2 regions of the Thermosyntropha tengcongensis genome follow, and region 2 is predicted to be linked to the other one. Evidence: predicted binding sites of a transcription regulator. Region 2 holds the regulator's gene; the other holds the start of a gene.
What was found. The regulator HrcA, encoded in region 2, represses chaperone genes, less so after heat shock. The targets are predictions, from matches to a motif close to TGTTAGCACTCNNNNNNNNNGAGTGCTAACA.

Region 1: a site for HrcA is predicted at 1,856-1,886, ahead of groES (co-chaperone GroES). Genes of this name have one in related genera too.

The regions. Positions count from the first base shown of each region.
Region 1 is NZ_AP042437.1:1,784,322-1,788,746, forward strand. Features, by position in the region: gene groL (chaperonin GroEL) at 1-1,492, opposite strand, end outside; gene groES (co-chaperone GroES) at 1,524-1,814, opposite strand; gene ACZ42E_RS08585 (MogA/MoaB family molybdenum cofactor biosynthesis protein) at 2,025-2,513, opposite strand; gene ACZ42E_RS08590 (MOSC domain-containing protein) at 2,513-2,953, opposite strand; gene moaC (cyclic pyranopterin monophosphate synthase MoaC) at 2,966-3,445, opposite strand; gene moaA (GTP 3',8-cyclase MoaA) at 3,448-4,425, opposite strand, start outside.
Region 2 is NZ_AP042437.1:1,599,451-1,603,875, forward strand. Features, by position in the region: gene dnaK (molecular chaperone DnaK) at 1-24, opposite strand, end outside; gene grpE (nucleotide exchange factor GrpE) at 64-663, opposite strand; gene ACZ42E_RS07695 (TCP-1/cpn60 chaperonin family protein) at 680-2,242, opposite strand; gene hrcA (heat-inducible transcriptional repressor HrcA) at 2,255-3,280, opposite strand; gene hemW (radical SAM family heme chaperone HemW) at 3,374-4,425, opposite strand, start outside.

The DNA of each region.
Region 1 (4,425 bases), 180 kb from region 2:
GGGTTACTTTTGCCGGGTCAATAATTCCCGCAGCAATCATATCTTCATACTCTCCGGTAAGGGCATTAAAGCCTATGCCAGGAGCAGCTTCTTTAACCTTTTCTACCACTACGGAACCTTCTACACCAGCATTGTTAGCAATCTGGCGCAGCGGCTCTTCCATAGCTTTCTTAACCAGCTTAATTCCGGTAAGTTCATCTCCTTCAGCTTCAAGGCTGTCCAGCACTTTCATGGCATTGATAAGAGCAGTCCCGCCACCCGGAACAATACCTTCTTCTACAGCAGCCTTGGTAGCAGCTAAAGCATCTTCAATGCGGTGTTTCTTTTCTTTAAGCTCGGTTTCAGTAGCAGCACCAACATGGATTACAGCTACCCCACCAGCCAGTTTAGCCATTCTTTCCTGCAGTTTTTCACGGTCATATTCAGATTCGGTTTCTTCAAGCTGCATCTTGATGTTGGCAATACGGTCTTTTACAGCCTGTTCAGAACCAGCGCCGTCAACGATGATAGTTTCTTCTTTCTTTACTACTACCTGACGGGCACGGCCCAGCATGTCAAGGTCTACATTTTCCAGTTTAGCTCCCATATCTTCGGATACAACTTTACCGCCAGTAAGTATAGCTATATCTTCAAGCATAGCTTTTCTTCTTTCGCCAAAAGCAGGAGCTTTTACAGCTACACAGGTAAAGGTTCCTCTCAATTTGTTAACTACGATAGTAGCCAAAGCTTCTCCTTCTACTTCTTCAGCTATGATAAGAAGCGGTTTGCCGGTCTGTACAACTTTTTCTAATACAGGCAGAATTTCATGTATAGAGGAAACTTTCTTGTCAGTAATGAGGATATAGGGTTCTTCTAAAACAGCTTCCATTTTTTCAGCATTGGTGATCATATAGGGGGAGATGTATCCGCGGTCAAAGCTCATTCCTTCAACTACTTCGAGAGAAGTTCCTACAGACTGGGATTCTTCCACCGTAATAACTCCGTCTCTTCCTACTTTGTCCATAGCATCAGCGATGAGCTGTCCGATTTCCGGGTCACTGGCAGAAATAGAGGCAACCTGGGCAATAGCTTCCTTGGATTCAACCGGTTTGCTTATTCTCTTGATTTCTTCCACTACTGCCTTAACTGCCTTTTCAATTCCTTTCTTCATTATCATCGGATTGGCACCAGCAGCTACATTCTTAAGGCCTTCTTTAATCATAGCCTGTGCCAGAACAGTAGCCGTAGTAGTTCCGTCTCCAGCTACATCGTTAGTCTTGGTGGCAACTTCTTTAACCAGCTGGCATCCCAGATTTTCCCAGGGATCCTTGAGGTCTATATCACGTGCAATAGTAACACCGTCATTGGTGATAGTAGGAGAACCAAACTTTCTGTCCAATACTACATTTCTTCCTTTAGGACCTAAAGTAACCTTAACCGCATCAGCTAATGCGTCTACTCCTCTTTCCAAAGCCCTTCTAGCTTCTTCGCCAAACTTGATTTCCTTTGCAATCATCTACTTTTACCTCCTTTTCTGCTGGTAATTATTTAATTATAGCCAGAACATCCCGCTCTGAGAGTATAAGGTATTCTTCACCATCAATCTTTACTTCGGTTCCTGCATATTTGGAGAAAATAACCTTGTCGCCCACATTGATGTCCATCGGCATTCTTTCACCTTTATCATTGCGTGCTCCTGGGCCTACTGCCAGAACTTCGCCTTCCTGCGGTTTTTCTTTGGCAGTATCCGGAACATAAAGTCCGCTCTTAGTCTTTTCTTCTTTTACTTCGGCTACTTTAACTACCAGACGATCTCCTAACGGTTGAATCTTCACAGGTATACCTCCTTTTATATTTAGTTTTTTCCTCCGTTTGTTGTTAGCACTCATTAAGTGCGAGTGCTAATCGCTATCTATAATATTAGGCAAGACTTAATAAGCTTTCAAATAACAACACTTATTAAATCTGCCCAATATTTCCGATTTATATTATGCTCCTTCTTTTTTCTTTTTATACCTTTAAAAATCATAGTTTTTAATAAATTATCAAGGCTGCCCACATTCTCCATCTTCTCCTTTAAGTATATCAAGCCCATGTTCTAAAGCCGGCAGGACAGCTTCCAGGCCTTCCCTTACCCCTTTTACACTTCCGGGAAGGTTAATAATCAGGGTTTTCCCCCTTATTCCTGCTATTCCTCTTGACAGCATGGCCCGGGGGGTTTTTTGAAGGCCGTAAAAACGGATAGCTTCCGGAATGCCAGGAACTAATCTCTCCACCACTTCACTGGTAGCTTCCGGGGTAACATCCCGCATAGAAAAACCAGTTCCTCCCGAAGTTAAAACCAGATCCAGCCTTAGTTCATCACAGGCATATTTGAGTTTATCAATTATAATCTCCTTTTCATCCGGTAGTATGGCATAATATTCACAAACATACTTTTCCCCCAGTATTTCCTTTATAGCTTTTCCGCTCAAATCCTCCCTCTCTCCCTTAGATCCCTTGTCGCTCATTATTAAAATGCCTGTCCTGTACATCATAACACCTCAACCTTATCCCCTTTGCGGATAATTCCTCCCTTTATCACCCTGCAGAACAATCCTTCATAGGGTAGAAGGGTTATCCCCCCATAAGTTCTGGTAACAACACTGGGATGATCTTCTTTTCCTATCTGCATAACCTTTAAGACAACATCAGAACCGATTTTAAGCATTCCGCCTACCCCTATACTTACCAGGTCTATCCCTTCGATCAGAAGATTTTCGGCAAATCCTCCCGGTCCCACATTAAGCCCATATTCCTTATTCACTCTATCCACACTGGCTTTATTAAGGCAGGTAACCTGCCGGTCCCAGTCGCCAGCATGCCCATCGTTTTCAATCCCATAATTCTCAATCACCCTGGCCTCAGGGACTTCTGTCTTCAGCTGTCCTCTTTCCGGACTTATGCTTATAGAATATAAAACTCCTTCTCTCAAACCAAATCCCCCTTAATCTTCCTCTCTTATCAAATGCCCGCTTTTGCCTCCCTTTTTTTCGATAAGCTTTATATCTGTAATCTTCATCCAGCGGTCTACTGCCTTACACATATCATAAACAGTAAGGGCAGCAATGCTTACTGCCGTCAAGGCTTCCATTTCCACTCCTGTTTTACCGGTTGTTTTTACTTCGGAAGTTATTATTATCTCACTGTTTTCCTCATCCAGCACAAAATTTATATCTACACCCGTAAGCATAAGGGGATGGCACATGGGAACAATATCAGAAGTCTTCTTGGCCCCCATTATCCCTGCTACCTGGGCCACTGCTAAAACATCCCCCTTTTTCAGGCCACCGCTCTTAATCTTTTCCAGGGTTTCCCGCCTCACGACCACCCGGGCCTGTGCCACAGCCAGCCTTTCCGTATCAGCTTTACAGGTGACATCCACCATTTTAGCTCTGCCCTGTTCATTAATGTGGGTAAAATCCACTTTTATCCCCCTATCTGATACATTTTGCGCTCATTTTCTGCTCCCCAGCCAGCATTCATTTTATGTCTGATTGGCTTATTATTAATGGCTTCCATAAAAAGGCAAACCATTTCCTCATCAGAAGCTCCCTTTTTCATGGCTTCCCACAAATCCACTTCTTCCTTGCCGTAAAGGCATCCTCTTAGTTTGCCATCAGCTGTAAGCCTGATGCGGTTGCATTCATGACAAAAATGATTGCTCATGGGGCTTATAAAGCCAATTGACCCCTGTCCACCGTTTATCTTAAAATACTTGGCCGGGCCGCTTCCCGCAATTTTTTCAGGAACGGTAAGCTCAAACTCTTTCTCTATTTGTGATTTTATTTCCTCACTCTTAATCAGCTTGTCCTTATGCCAGAAAAGAAGATCCCCTACCGGCATAAACTCAATAAACCTTATATGCAGAGGATACCTGTAAGCCAGAGAAGCAAAATCCATTATCTCATCATCATTAAAGCCTTTTATAACTACGGTATTTATTTTTACCGGATTTAAGCCTAATTCCAGAGCTTTAAATATACTTTCCTTAACAGGCCTAATATCTCCACCCCTTGTAATATAGTAATACCTCTCCCCTTTCAGGCTGTCCAGGCTGAAATTTACCCGCTTAAGGCCCGCTTCTTTAAGCCTGTCTGCCAAAGCCTTGAACCTTATGCCATTGGTAGTAAGGGCAATATCATCTATTTCCGGTATTCCGGCAATATATTCAACAAGTTTTTCAATATTCCGTCTGACCAGAGGCTCTCCTCCAGTAAGCCGCACCTTTTTTATTCCTACCATAGCCGCTATCCTGGCAAGATAGGCCAGCTCTTCCAAACTCAAAATCCCTTTATGACTAAGTTTATCATCTATCCCTTCTTCAGGCATACAGTAAAGGCAGCGCAGATTACAGCGGTCGGTTACCGAAATACGCATATAATTTATTTCTCTTCCCCATCCATC
Region 2 (4,425 bases):
ATCTATACCTATAACCTTGCCCACCTTAAACACCTCCAGAGTAATATGCTTTTATTTTTGAAACTAACCCTTATTTACTTTAACTAAACTCGGCCTTATGACCCGGCCGTGCATTACATACCCCTTGCGCATTTCTTCAATAATAGTGTCAGATGGATATTCACTGTTTTCCTCTACAGCAAATGCTTCATGATACTGAGGATCAAAAGGCTTACCTACCGCTTCGATAGGCTCTACCCCTTCTTCCTCCATGATTTTATGCATTTTCTTGACCACCATTTCCAAACCTTTGCTCAAGCTCTGGTAATCCTGATTGGAAAGAGAAGCAGTAAGAGCCCTCTCCAGATCATCAATTACGCCTAGAAACTTTTTTATAAGAGGGAGAGAAGCATATTTTATGTACTCTTCCTTCTCCCTGGCCGCTCTCTTTTTCACATTATCAAGCTCAGCCAAAGCTCTTAAATAAAGCTCATAATATTTCTTTACCTCTTCTTCTTTAGCTTTCAGCTCTTCTTCCAGCCTTACCATCTCATCGTTTTTTTCGCCGCCTGTTTCCTCTTCACTGTCTGCTTTTTTTTCCTCCTCTCCTACCTCCTTTATCTCTTCTTGCCCTTCAGCTTTTTCATTTATTACATTTTCCTCATTCAACTCTTTTTCCGGCATCTAAAAATTCACCTCTTTACTCGGTTTTCAGCTCATTTTTCCTTAAGGCATCATCTTTCATCCTTATAATTGTATTTATGCGCAAAATGGCTACTGCCACTTCACTGGCCGCTTTTATGGCATGAATCTTAACAGGAGCTGGATCTACAATCCCCTTCTTAAAAGCATCAATAATTTTGCCGCTATCACTGTCAAAGGTAAGAGCTGGATTTTTTTCCCGATTTTGAGCTCCCATCACTTCTCCCAATTTTTCCAGAGGATTAAAGCCTGCATTGGCTGCCAGACAGTAAAAAGGCTTAAGCAAAGCCTCCTTAAAACACAAAACCCCAAAAGAAGCTACTCCTTCAATTTTTTTAGCGTACTCCTCCATACACCCGGCCAGCCATACCTCAACAGCTCCTCCTCCCGGCACTACCCCTCCCTTTAAAGCTGCCTGCAGGGCAGAAGCGGCATCTTTAGCCATCCTCTCTCTTTCTTCCACAACTTCCTCGGTAGCAGCACCTACAATAACGGTAGCCCGGTTTTCTCCTCCTCCCTCATAAAAACAGGCATGTTTCAATTTCTGGTCAACCTTTACCAATCTGGCTGTCCCGGTATAGGACTTTATAGATTCTATATCCCTTTTCAAAACTGCCCTTTTTACTTTCTTAGCCCCGGTATGCCGGCACAGGTTATCTATCTGGCTGGAAGAAACCCGGGAAAAAACAAGTATCCCTCGCTCAGTAAAAATCTGTTCTGCCAAATCATCAACCGAGCGGTCCACGACAACTACATTTATTCCCGCGTCACATATGCGGTGCAGATTCCTTTCATACTCCTCCCTGGCCTTTATGTAATACTGAAAGCCAGCATCGGTTTTTATCACTTCATGCTCCGCATCAACCGGCTGCAGTGCATCATCAATAACCAGAATCCTTGGATTTTCTACTAGCCGGGGCATCCCATCATTCAAAGGTTCCTTATTTATGACAATACCTTTAAAGACTTCATTTTCCGCCAGTTCCCGGGCCAAAACCGCCTCGGCAAATTTGTAATCTTTCTCCTTAAGCTTTTCTATTCCTACCAGTTTGGCTCCCTGCAGAACAAGGGAGGCCAAATCGTTCTGGCCTCTTCCCGCTATACAGGCTACATTAAAAAGCAAATCATCTTCCATATCTTCTATCTTTACCGTCTGTTTCTCTATAAGCTCCACAGCTTTGGCTGCTGCATAGTTGATGCCTTCGATAACCTTGGTTACCGGTACCCCTTTTAGCACATAGCTGCAGCCTTCAGCCACCAGAGCACCTGCTATTATAGTAGTGGTGGTGGTACCATCCCCAACTTCCGACTGCTGCGCCTGGGCAGTATTTATTATCATCCGGGCAGCAGGATGGTTTACTTCCATAAATTTCAAAATGGTTACTCCATCATTGCTTATAACTACATCCCCAAAACGGTCAACCATCATTATATCAAGGCCTTTAGGCCCTATCGTGCCTTCTACCACCTGGGAAATAGCACGTGCAGCACCGGCGTTATGAAGTAAGGTTTGCAGTTTATCATCTACCTGCTGATTGGATGACAAAAGATTATCGCTCATTACTACCTCCAGTTAAAACTTATCCTTCAAAATCTGTTCCAGCACCTTGCCCACCGTTTCCACTGTACCGGCTGCTTTCCAGTATTCCATGCGTATAGGGCCTATTACACCTATCTTCCCTTTTTGTCCCAGGGTATGGTAACCAGAAACTACTATGCTGATTTCTTTTATGCCTTCAATATTATTCTCGGTACCGATGCGGATTTCCACCTCTTCTTTCACATCTTCGGGAATAAGGCTTCGAAGCAGTACATCTTCCTCTAAAATGGCCAGTATCTTCTTCAGTTTTTCCAGGTCTTTGAACTCAGGCTCATTAAGGATATTCAAGGTACCGCTTATGGCTATCTTTTCCTCTTTGGAACCGGCCAGCATATACTCTACGGCATCCAGTACCCTGTCAATAACTTTTTTGCGCCTTCTTAAACTGTCCCTTATAAGCATAAGGTCAGTCTTGCTTATTTCATTAAGTTTTCTTCCTCCAAAAACCTTATTGAAGGCCTTGGATATGGTTTCCAGATCAGAAGAGGCAATATTTTCCGTAACTTCTATCTTGCGGTGCATTATAAGCCCACTGTCAGTAACGGCAATGACTAATGCCTTGTGATCTTCAATGGGCAAAATTTGCAAATATTTAAATTTGCTAAAAGAAAGGGAAGGAAAAATTACAAATGAAGCGTAACTGGTAGCCTGCGCCAGAAAAATGCTTACCTTTTCAATTACCTCATTCCACTCATGTATATTATCCCGCAGTATCTTCTGCAAAAGCTCAATCTCTTCATCAGACAAAGTCTCTTTCTGCATCATACAATCTACATAATACCGGTAGCCTAACTGGGAAGGAATCCTTCCTGCCGAAGTATAAGGCTGTTCCAAATAGCCCATTTCTTCCAGGTCGGCCATTTCGTTGCGTACAGTAGCTGCACTTATATTAAGCCCGTGCTTCTTTACTACCGCCCTGGAGCCTACCGGCTCTGCCGTTTCCACATAATCCTTAATTATAGATTCCAGGATAAGTTTTTTTCTATCATCTAGGGTCATCTCTCATCACCTCTGTTAGCACTCTCCTTTATTGAGTGCTAATCAGTATTTACTAAAAAAATATCACCTCATATATTCTTTGTCAAGCATACCTCAACTTATTATAAATCCCCTTAAAACTTCATTAGAAAGAAAATAGCCTTTTTTCGTAAGATACATGTATCCATCCTTCACAGCAAGCAGTTTTTCTTCTTCATACTTCCGTATTATATTCTTATACTTTTCTTTTATATCTATTCCAAAACGTTCTTTAAACTCCTCAAGATTTACTCCCTGACACAACCTCAAGCCCAATATGATAGCATCAACTGCTTTTTCTTCCCTGGTAGCCATATATTCAAGCTCTTCTCTCTCTGGCAGCAGGCCTTTATGCAGGTTTTGCATATATTTCTTTACCGAAGGAAAATTCATAAAACGTCTTCCCTCAATATAGCTTACCCCTCCAGCTCCCAGGCCTATATACTCGTTTGCCCTCCAGTAAACGAGATTATGCCTGCAAAAGAACCCATCCAGGCAAAAGTTAGCAAGCTCATATTGTTCATATCCCTGTTCCTCAAGATAACCAATAGCCATATAATATAAATCATGTTCTTCCTGGTCAGAAAGCAGGGTAAAAACACCTTTCCTAACCGCCTCTGCCATAGGAACAGAATCATCCAGCTGCAAAAGATAGGCTGAAATATGAGCAGGACGGCAAAAAACCGCCTTTTTCAGGCTGTATTCAAAACTCTCTGCCGTCTGCCCCGGAATGCCGTAAATAAGATCAAGATTATAGTTTTTTATCCCCAGACCGTCTAAAGCTTCTACCGTTTGTAAAATATCTTTTTCCGTATGCACCCGGCCCAGAATTTTAAGTTCCTCATCCCTGAAACTCTGCGCTCCTATAGAAAAACGGTTAACTCCCGCCTCATAAAAACGGCTAATCCTGCCCTTATCTAAAGTAGCAGGATTAGCTTCCAGAGTTATTTCAGCATCTTTTTTTAAAACAAATCTGCTCCTTATTTTTTTTAAAAGTGCCTCAACATGCTTACCCTCAAGCAGGGAAGGCGTTCCCCCGCCTATATAAACAGAAATAAAATTCAAATCTTTTCCCTCTTCAAATATTTCTATTTCTTTAAGCAGAGCCTCTACATAGCTGTTTAAAG